DNA from 4 places in the Shewanella colwelliana genome. Region 1 is predicted to be linked to each of the others. Evidence: predicted binding sites of a transcription regulator. Region 1 holds the regulator's gene; each other region holds the start of a gene.
The links. Region 1 encodes sigma-54, which starts transcription at its own class of promoters, with help from an activator protein. Its sites were predicted from a motif close to GTTGGCACGNNNNTNGNNT; they were not measured.

Region 1 (2,204 bases):
TGTTGCGAAGACTTCTCCACCACGGAGACGTAACTTAGCTTCAACTTTTTGCTGCATTTTTTCGACATTTAATACAACGTGGACATTATTGATCTGATCGAAATGTCGTTCAAGTTTTGTAAATTTTTCTTCAACATAGTTCCGTAGAGATTGGGTTATCTCGATGTGGTGCCCAGTCAGGTTTATTTGCATAAATTTACTCCTCCGGTTTCCAGTTGTTGATTATAAACTTTTGCGCTGATTCGACGGCGGGATCAACATCGCCTCTCGATACTTAGCAATGGTGCGTCGAGCGACCTTAATCCCTTGTTCAGCCAATAATTGTGCCATTTTGCTATCGCTTAATGGTTTCTTCTGGTTTTCAGCAGCAACAAGCTTCTTAATAAAGGCGCGTATCGCTGTTGATGAGCATTCTCCACCATCATCGGTACCAACGTGGCTGGAGAAGAAATATTTTAGTTCAAAAATACCGCGTGGGGTGTGCATATATTTTTGGGTGGTCACACGCGAGATAGTGGATTCATGCATTTCAACCGCTTCGGCGATATCATTGAGCACCATGGGCTTCATCGCTTCTTCACCAAATTCAAAGAAACCCTGTTGGAAATCAACGATGCAGTTGGTGACTTTAAGTAGTGTGTCGTTACGGCTTTCTAGACTCTTTAAAAACCACTTTGCTTCTTGAAGGTGACCACGGATAAATTGTCCGTCAGCTTGGCTCTTGGTACTTCGTGCCATTGCCGCATAATGCTGGTTAACATTAATTTTAGGCATACTATCTGGATTTAGCTCAACCACCCAGCGGCCTTTTTTCTTGGTCACTGTAACATCTGGGATCACGTACTCATCACGACTGGCTGTAATGGCTAATCCTGGGCGTGGATTCAGAGTCTGAATCAGCGCAATTGCATCACGCAGATCATCTTCTTTTAGCTTAGTTTTGCGCATCAATAAGCGGAAATCACGCCCTGCGATCAGGTCTAAGTGTTCGCTGATAAGCATTCTTGCATTGTCGATGTGTGGCGTGTCATTACTGTATTGTGTTAGCTGAATCGTGAGGCATTCACTTAAGTCCCTAGCGGCTACGCCTATGGGGTCGAAGTGTTGCACACGTTTTAAAACTGCTTCAACTTCATCGAGCTCTATTTCAGGGTCGCCCATAGCTTCAAGAATATCATCACAGTTTTGGGTGAGATATCCACGCTCATCAATAGCGTCAATAATTGCGGTGGCGATGGCCAAGTCATTGTCTGAAAAAGGGGTGAGATTTTTTTGCCACTCTAAGTGTTCGTAGAGGCCCTCGGTAGTTTCACCTTGGAAAGGCATATCGTCATCACGCATTGCGCCAGAACTTGAGTTGGGGGAAGCGGTATACATCTCATCCCAAGTGGTATCTACGGGCAACTCATCGGGCATGGAATCTTGAGTCAGGGCGTCAGACGTCTCTAAACTCGAATTATCTTGGCTGGAATCAACTTCAATCTTGTTATCGTAGTTAGTATCAAAGTTATCGCCGTCATCTTGCTGTGATTCGGTGTTGGCACCCTCTTGCTCTTCATCTAACTCGAGTAACGGATTAGATTCTAATGCTTGTTGGATCTCTTGTTGCAGTTCCAGTGACGACAATTGCAACAGACGAATCGCCTGCTGTAACTGTGGAGTCATGGTTAAATGCTGACCCATTTTGAGCTGAAGTGACGCTTTCATCGTACTGCTATTCCCTTGATTTTAATTTTTTAAATGAGAAAGCTTGATTATTCCTTGAGGTAAGCGGGTAACCCATACTCCGCTTTGGTCAAGGAGATACGCTTTGTTATAGCGCTTCTAAATTAACTATAGCTTGAATTGTTCGCCTAAGTACACCGCTCGCACTTGTTGGTTATCCAAGATCTCTGCAGGTGTGCCTTCAGCGATTAAGTTGCCATGGCTAACGATATAGGCCTTTTCACACACGTCTAATGTTTCTCGTACATTATGGTCGGTGATTAACACACCCAGTCCACGGTTTTTGAGCTGTTCAATGATTTTTTTGATGTCGATAACCGAGATTGGGTCAACCCCCGCAAACGGCTCATCTAGCAAAATAAATTTAGGGTTAGCGGCCAGAGCGCGTGCAATTTCAACTCGGCGACGTTCGCCTCCAGAAAGGGCCATGCCTAAGCTGTCTCTGATATGGGTAATATGAAACTCTTCAAGCAGGTGCT
Region 2 (2,204 bases), on a different contig from region 1:
CGAATACTTTCGGGACCTGGGTTACAATGTTTTGCTTTTGATGGACAGCCTAACTCGTTATGCTCAGGCGCAGCGTGAAATAGCCCTCGCGGTGGGCGAACCGCCTGCAACCAAAGGCTATCCGCCTTCAGTTTTTGCGAAGTTACCCAAACTCGTTGAACGCGCCGGAAATGGCGGTGTTGGTCAAGGGTCGATTACCGCTTTTTATACGGTGTTAACCGAAGGGGATGACTTGCAAGATCCTATTGCGGATGCAGCACGCGCGATTTTAGATGGTCATATCGTGCTATCAAGGACACTCGCTGATTCTGGGCACTATCCTGCTATTGACGTCGAGGCATCAATCAGTCGTGTAGCACCTATGGTTATTAGTGAGGCCCACCTTGAAGCAACACGCAGAGTGAAGCAGATGTACTCTGTTTTCCAGCAAAATCGCGATCTAATCTCTATCGGAGCATATACCCAAGGCAGTGATCCACGTATTGACAATGCCATTAGATTGCAGCCTGCAATGAACGCATTTTTACGTCAAACGATGAAAGAAGCGATCTCATTCGATAGCAGCGCTTTGATGCTTGGGCAGTTAAGTGCGCAATGCCAAGTCTGATGACACACACTATTTTAGATAAGAAGTGGATGTAATGGCTAAACATGATCCCTTAGATACGGTATTAAAACTGGCTTTAGAGGCAGAAGAAAAAGCGGCATTGCAACTGAAGTCGGTTCAAATCACGCTTAAAAAGTGCTTGGATCAACAGCAGGCGTTGCAAAACTATCGCCTTGACTATATGAAGCAGATGGAGCAACAACAAGGTAGCGTGATCTCGGCCAGCAACTATCATCAGTTTCATCAATTTATTCGGCAGATTGATGACGCAATCTCTCAACAGGTCATTGCTGTGTCACAAGCTGAAGTGCAAAAAAGTCATAGTCAGCAAAATTGGCAAGCTAAGCAGCAGAAACGTAAAGCCGTTGAGCTACTGCTAGAGCACAAAGCGGAGCAAAGAGCGTTGCTAGCGCGAAAGCAAGAGCAGAAAATGACTGATGAATTTGCGTCTCAGCAGTTTTTTAGGCAGCCACGTCGTTAGTCTGTGCCTGCAACTCACTGATCACTCCCCATAAAAAACATAACTACCATACACTTGGCATTTTTTTTGCTTTAATTTGTAATATTAGTTAGGACTCATAGCAGTTAATTGACGCTTGCTGCCAGAATTGAAGTTGAGGCTCGTCGTCTCAATCGGGGTTGGAGGAAATATGCCACAAATGACCAATGTACTATTAGCCAATGTGGACGTTACTGGTGATAAAGTATCACGAGTGTCTGCTAGCTCGGCGGCTAAAGGCACTGAAAATAGTGAGTTTTCTATCGCCTTGGAACAAGCATCGGTGAATACGAAACAAGAGGCTGCATCCTCAGGTAATGCTGAGCCAATGCCTGCTACCCATACCTCCTTTGACACTGAAGTTGAGCCCAAAGAGGCTAAAAATAGCGATGAGGTGTCTCATGTATTGGCGCAAATTAACCTGGCGACACAATTAGCTGAGGAAGAGACGCTTGCCGTTGGCGGCGCAAATTTGCCGCTTCCAGTGGGGGAGATGTCTAATATCGCTAATTTGCAAGATGTTGATAACACCGCGGAAGCGACTTCAGTGGTAGAAGTCATTAGTGATAAAGTGAATACAGAGCTTAATTCCAGCTTGATTAGTGATAGCGATGACAATGCGGTGCTTGCTCCAGCCGTATCAGATAGTGATGACAATGTGGCGCTTGGGGAGCAAGAGATTGAGTTGCAACTTAACCAACTGACATCATCGCAAATTAACAGCTTAGTCACCCAAAGTGGCTTATCTGAGCAGCAATTGTCTGCGCTACCGCCACAAGCACTCAATGAGATACTTATTGCGATAGAAAGCGATGACCCTTTAAAGCTGCAACAAGCTGTCACGGAAGCTAAGGGAATTCTCGGTCTATTAGCAACTGCAGACCTTAACGGTGCAGAGACAACTATTGCCAATTCGGGTAAGCATGGTGCAGAAGTCGCCCCTGTAACGGTGAACCCAAATAGCAAAGTTGATGTGAATGCAATGGTGAATAGCGAGAATAAACCGACCATGACGGAGGGGAAATCATCAGTATTACCATCGTCAGAGTCGCTTTCTGAACGTGGTAGTATTTTAGGTGAAGCTAAACAAAAAGACAC
Region 3 (2,204 bases), on a different contig from region 1:
GTATTCCCTGATCTATATCAACATTCACCAATGTAACAAGCTTGTAAAAAAGTGCAAACTTTAATCAATTGGACACCTTAGTAATATGTTCCATTATTAAAAGGGTTGATCATTAGACATGAAGGAAAAAAATGGATAGAACATTACCAGAACTGACTAACTTGTTTGCACAACTTGGGCTAGCTAACCATCCGCAAGCGATTGCACAATTTATTAGTCAACACAGAATCAGCGCAAATATACATATTACACAGGCTAGCTTTTGGAATGAGGCACAGCGCCATTTTCTGCAAGAAGCGCATGAACAAGATGCTCAATGGACCGAAATTATCGATCAGCTAGATGCGCAATTAAGAGACTAATAACAATGAGCTTAGGAAGACGCTGCCGCTAATTGAACATCCTATCCTTGGTCATTCAATATAGCGGCTCAGTGAATTACATCGCGGCGTAGGCTTTAGGACCCCAACCTACAACAGCGTTGTTGGTTAGTACCACTGGCGTACACTCATCTTTGGTGGTGGTGCCATCGCCTCGAACTCTTTGAGTGCGATAATAGAGCACATATATCTCTTTATCTTGCTTAACATAGGCCTCATTAAAATCTGCAGTACCCATTAATGCCATCACCTGCTCACGACTCATTCCCATGGTTAGCTTGGCTATATTTGCACGATTTTGATCTTGTACACGCTCCCAAGAATCAGTGTTACTCCACTGCCCCTCTCCTTCACCGATGTTTAATACACAGCCTGAAAGACCTATACTAGCAACACTAACTAATACTAAGCTTAATAATTTTGTTTTCACTTTAACTTCCTGTTTATCTATTATACCTAGCAGCGTTAAAGCAAAGCTTGTGCCAAACAGTTATCGCATTGTTTTATATAGACTTAGCTTATCTATTATTAGGTGTGGTTTAAATATATTGCTAATTAGTGAGGAAATTTACTAACTATGAGTCCCATCGAACAGGTCCTTGCTGCGGCTAAGTCAATCGCCTCGTCAGGCAAGACTCCGAGCCTAGCGCTGATAAAATCTCGCCTAGGTAAACAGCTCCCAATGCCAATATTGGTACAGGGATTACAACGCTTTAAAGCGCTATCTAAAGAAGAGGTTGCCGCGCTGGTATTTGACTCCACAAATGTAGCGAATCAGGAAACTGAACAACCGACACCGCACTCTATCGCAACCTTGGTAACGCAAGTAACAGCGTTGCAGTTACAACAGCAGCAACTTATTGCGCGTATCGAAATGTTGGAAACAGCGCTAAACAACCGAGATAACCATTAATGCACGTCATTGAATTAAGATTTGAATGCTTCGATAACACCACTATCTCCGCTGCGGAGCAGGCAATAAACGGCTTACTTGAAGCCTATCGCGCTAATGGTCAAGTACTAGGGAGAGAATTTGCGGTCGCCTTTAACGATGGTGAATTTAAAGTGCGTCTACTGATGCCAGAAAAGAGCAGTTTAGCCAAACGCTATAATAGTCCATGGGTTGAACGTGCTTTGCAGAGTTTAACCGATGCTAAACTACTGCACCCGAGAGAGAAATATATTGGCCAAGATATTAATTCTGAAGTCAGCAGTACAGAACCTGCCAGTTGGCAACTGCTATACACTAGCTATGTTCACATGTGTTCACCACTGCGAAATGGCGATACGTTACAACCTATTCCACTTTACAAAATCCCAGCCACTTTTAATGGTGATCACAAACGCGTGATAAAATGGCAAACTGAGTGGCAGGCCTGTGATGAGCTGCAAATGGCGGCCGCAACTCAAGCAGAGTTTGCGGCACTGGCAGAGTTAACCCTTTGTGATAGCGATCTATTTCGCAGAGGTTGGGACCTACGTGGGCGAATTGAATATCTGACTAAAATCCCAACCTATTACTACCTATACCGCGTTGGTGGTGAAAGCTTAGCCCATGAAAAGGCGCGTTCATGCCCTAAATGCGGCAATAATGAATGGCTACTTGAGGAGCCATTACTTGAGCTGTTTCACTTTCGCTGCGACGACTGCCGCATCGTGTCAAATATCTCTTGGGATCACCTATAACTCGCAGGGCTAACGCTTACCCAGTAGATTTTGCCACATTATTTTAAAGCGTTGCCAAATGCCTGGGTGGTCTATGCTTGCCATAGACTCCTCCACCACTAATTGCGGCGGGCAAACGCGCGGTGTCAACACGCTGAT
Region 4 (2,204 bases), on a different contig from region 1:
TGCAAGCAAGTTAATGTGGCCCTCCCCTGCTCGCTTTGAAGCAGATAGGTATTGGAGCATGATCCAGCTACTCTTTTTAAAAAATTGTCAGTGATTATACCAATCCCCTCCACTAATTGCGGTAGAATGTGGGCTCGTTTTGATTAACACATTTAGGTTTCCGTGGTCGAAAAAGCAAGCTTCTCATCCTCTTTTTATCATCCAAAGTACTGGCTTATCTGGCTAGGCGTGGCCATTATGCGGTTAAGCCAGTTGTTACCTTTACGCCAACAGATGCGCCTAGGAAAAGCCATTGGCCGATTGGCCATGAAGCTTGTCAAAGGTAGAGTTAACACGGCCAAGCGTAATATTGAATTGTGTTTTCCACAGATGTCGGCAGCAGACCAAGCAGTACTGCTCACCCAAAACTTTGAAGAAACGGGTAAAGCTATTTTCGATATTGCCAACGCTTGGTGGTGGCCAGATAGCAAAGTACAGCAGCACATGACCATTAAAGGACAAGCCCATGTAGAGCAGACCTTAGCCGCCGGCCAAGGTGTCATCCTATTTGCGGTGCACTGTCTTCCTCTTGAGATGGGGGCACGTATTTTTGGCCAATTCCAACCCGGTATTGGTGTCTATCGGCCCCATAATAATCCGTTGATGGAGTATCTGCAGGTCAATGGGCGCTTACGTTCTAACAAAGGCTTAGTCGCTAAACGCGATATCCGTCAAATGGTGCGCAGCTTAAGAAGCCCTGATGTAATTTGGTATACCGCAGACCAAGACTTTGGCCGCTCGAGTGCGGTATTTATTCCTTTTTTCGCCGTCCCCGATGCCGCCACGATAACCGGTGCCACGACACTCGCCAAACTGGGTAAAGCCAAAGTGCTCCCCTTTGCCGTCGTCCGCAACGATGATGATAACGGCTACAGCATTGAAATACAGGCGCCATTGGACGATTTCCCCGGTGAGAATGAGCTTGAAGACGCCAAACGTGGTAATCAAATCGTCGAATCAATCATTGATCGTAATCGCGCCCAATATATGTGGTTACATCGCCGTTTCAAAACTCGACCAAATAAAGACGACCCCTCTTTATATCAGTAACCCCTGCACTCGATGGCAGTGATATAGCGCACTGTCATTAAGACACCCCAATGTCATATTGACTACTTACACTGAGTGTCATAATGACAGTAATAGCGTAAATAAAAAACACTAAACCACATAAAAACAATAAGATACAAAGCTGGCACAGCTAGTGCTATATCAGTGCAACTTATACTAAAATATATTGCGCTGAGAGGTTTTATGAGCAAGCAACGGCTAACTGCAATAGCACTGATAGTGGTACTTATTGCATCCTTCACGGTACTGCTAAGTATTGGCAGTGAGATCTATCGAGAAAAGCCCCCGATTCCCACCGCCTTTGTTAATGAACAAGGCAGCCCTATCTTCACCAAAAATGATATTGAACAAGGTCAACTGGTCTGGCGTTCAATGGGTGGCCATCAGTTGGGTTCAATTTGGGGACACGGTTCCTACGTTGCACCAGACTGGACTGCAGATTGGCTGCATAAAGAAGCACAAGCTTGGTTAGATATCACAGCTAAAGCACGCCACAACTTGCCCTTCAATGAACTCAACTCTCAAGTTCAAGCTGCACTGGAGCAAGCATTACGCGAGGATATTCGCGCCAACAGTGTCGTCACCGATCCCCAAGGCAACAGTGTCATTACCCTGTCAGCTACCCGTATTCAGGCGATCGGTCAGGTCGTCGAACACTATCTGGCATTATTTGGTGATGACCCTAAATTGTCAGTGCTCAGAGAGCAGTATGCAATGAAAGAGGGCACTGTGCCGGATCTCGCTAGACGAGAAAAGCTTAATGCCTTCCTATTTTGGGGCGCTTGGGCAGCCGTCACAGAGCGCCAAGGAGAGTCCTACACCTACACTAATAACTGGCCTTATGATCCACAGATCGGTAATACACCAACTTCTGATAACATCGTGTGGTCAATCTTAAGTATTATTACCCTGATTGCCGGTATTGGCGGCTTAGTTTGGCATCATGCAAGTGGCAAACATGAGAGTCTACCTCAGCCTGCAGAACAAGATCCCTTATTTCTCACCAAACCCACGCCGTCACAAAAGGCCGTAGGCAAGTATTTCGTTACTGCCATTGGTTTGTTTTTACTACAAATTTTTCTAGGTGGTATTAC

Region 2: a site for sigma-54 is predicted at 1,142-1,160, ahead of BEL05_RS07280 (flagellar hook-length control protein FliK). Genes of this name have one in related genera too.
Region 3: a site for sigma-54 is predicted at 849-867, ahead of BEL05_RS03915 (DUF3192 domain-containing protein). Genes of this name have one in related genera too.
Region 4: a site for sigma-54 is predicted at 1,231-1,249, ahead of BEL05_RS04755 (nitric-oxide reductase large subunit). Genes of this name have one in related genera too.

Annotation. Positions count from the first base shown of each region.
Region 1 covers NZ_MCBT01000043.1:126,740-128,943, reverse strand. The annotation lists gene hpf (ribosome hibernation promoting factor) at 1-192, opposite strand, end outside; gene BEL05_RS13600 (RNA polymerase factor sigma-54) at 223-1,707, opposite strand; gene lptB (LPS export ABC transporter ATP-binding protein) at 1,834-2,204, opposite strand, start outside.
Region 2 covers NZ_MCBT01000018.1:128,488-130,691, reverse strand. The annotation lists gene fliI (flagellar protein export ATPase FliI) at 1-607, shown strand, start outside; gene fliJ (flagellar export protein FliJ) at 642-1,088, shown strand; gene BEL05_RS07280 (flagellar hook-length control protein FliK) at 1,258-2,204, shown strand, end outside.
Region 3 covers NZ_MCBT01000011.1:55,780-57,983, forward strand. The annotation lists gene BEL05_RS03910 (DUF2789 family protein) at 132-362, shown strand; gene BEL05_RS03915 (DUF3192 domain-containing protein) at 439-810, opposite strand; gene BEL05_RS03920 (hypothetical protein) at 958-1,293, shown strand; gene BEL05_RS03925 (Zn-ribbon-containing protein) at 1,293-2,066, shown strand; gene syd (SecY-interacting protein) at 2,076-2,204, opposite strand, start outside.
Region 4 covers NZ_MCBT01000013.1:29,304-31,507, forward strand. The annotation lists gene BEL05_RS04750 (LpxL/LpxP family Kdo(2)-lipid IV(A) lauroyl/palmitoleoyl acyltransferase) at 163-1,089, shown strand; gene BEL05_RS04755 (nitric-oxide reductase large subunit) at 1,294-2,204, shown strand, end outside.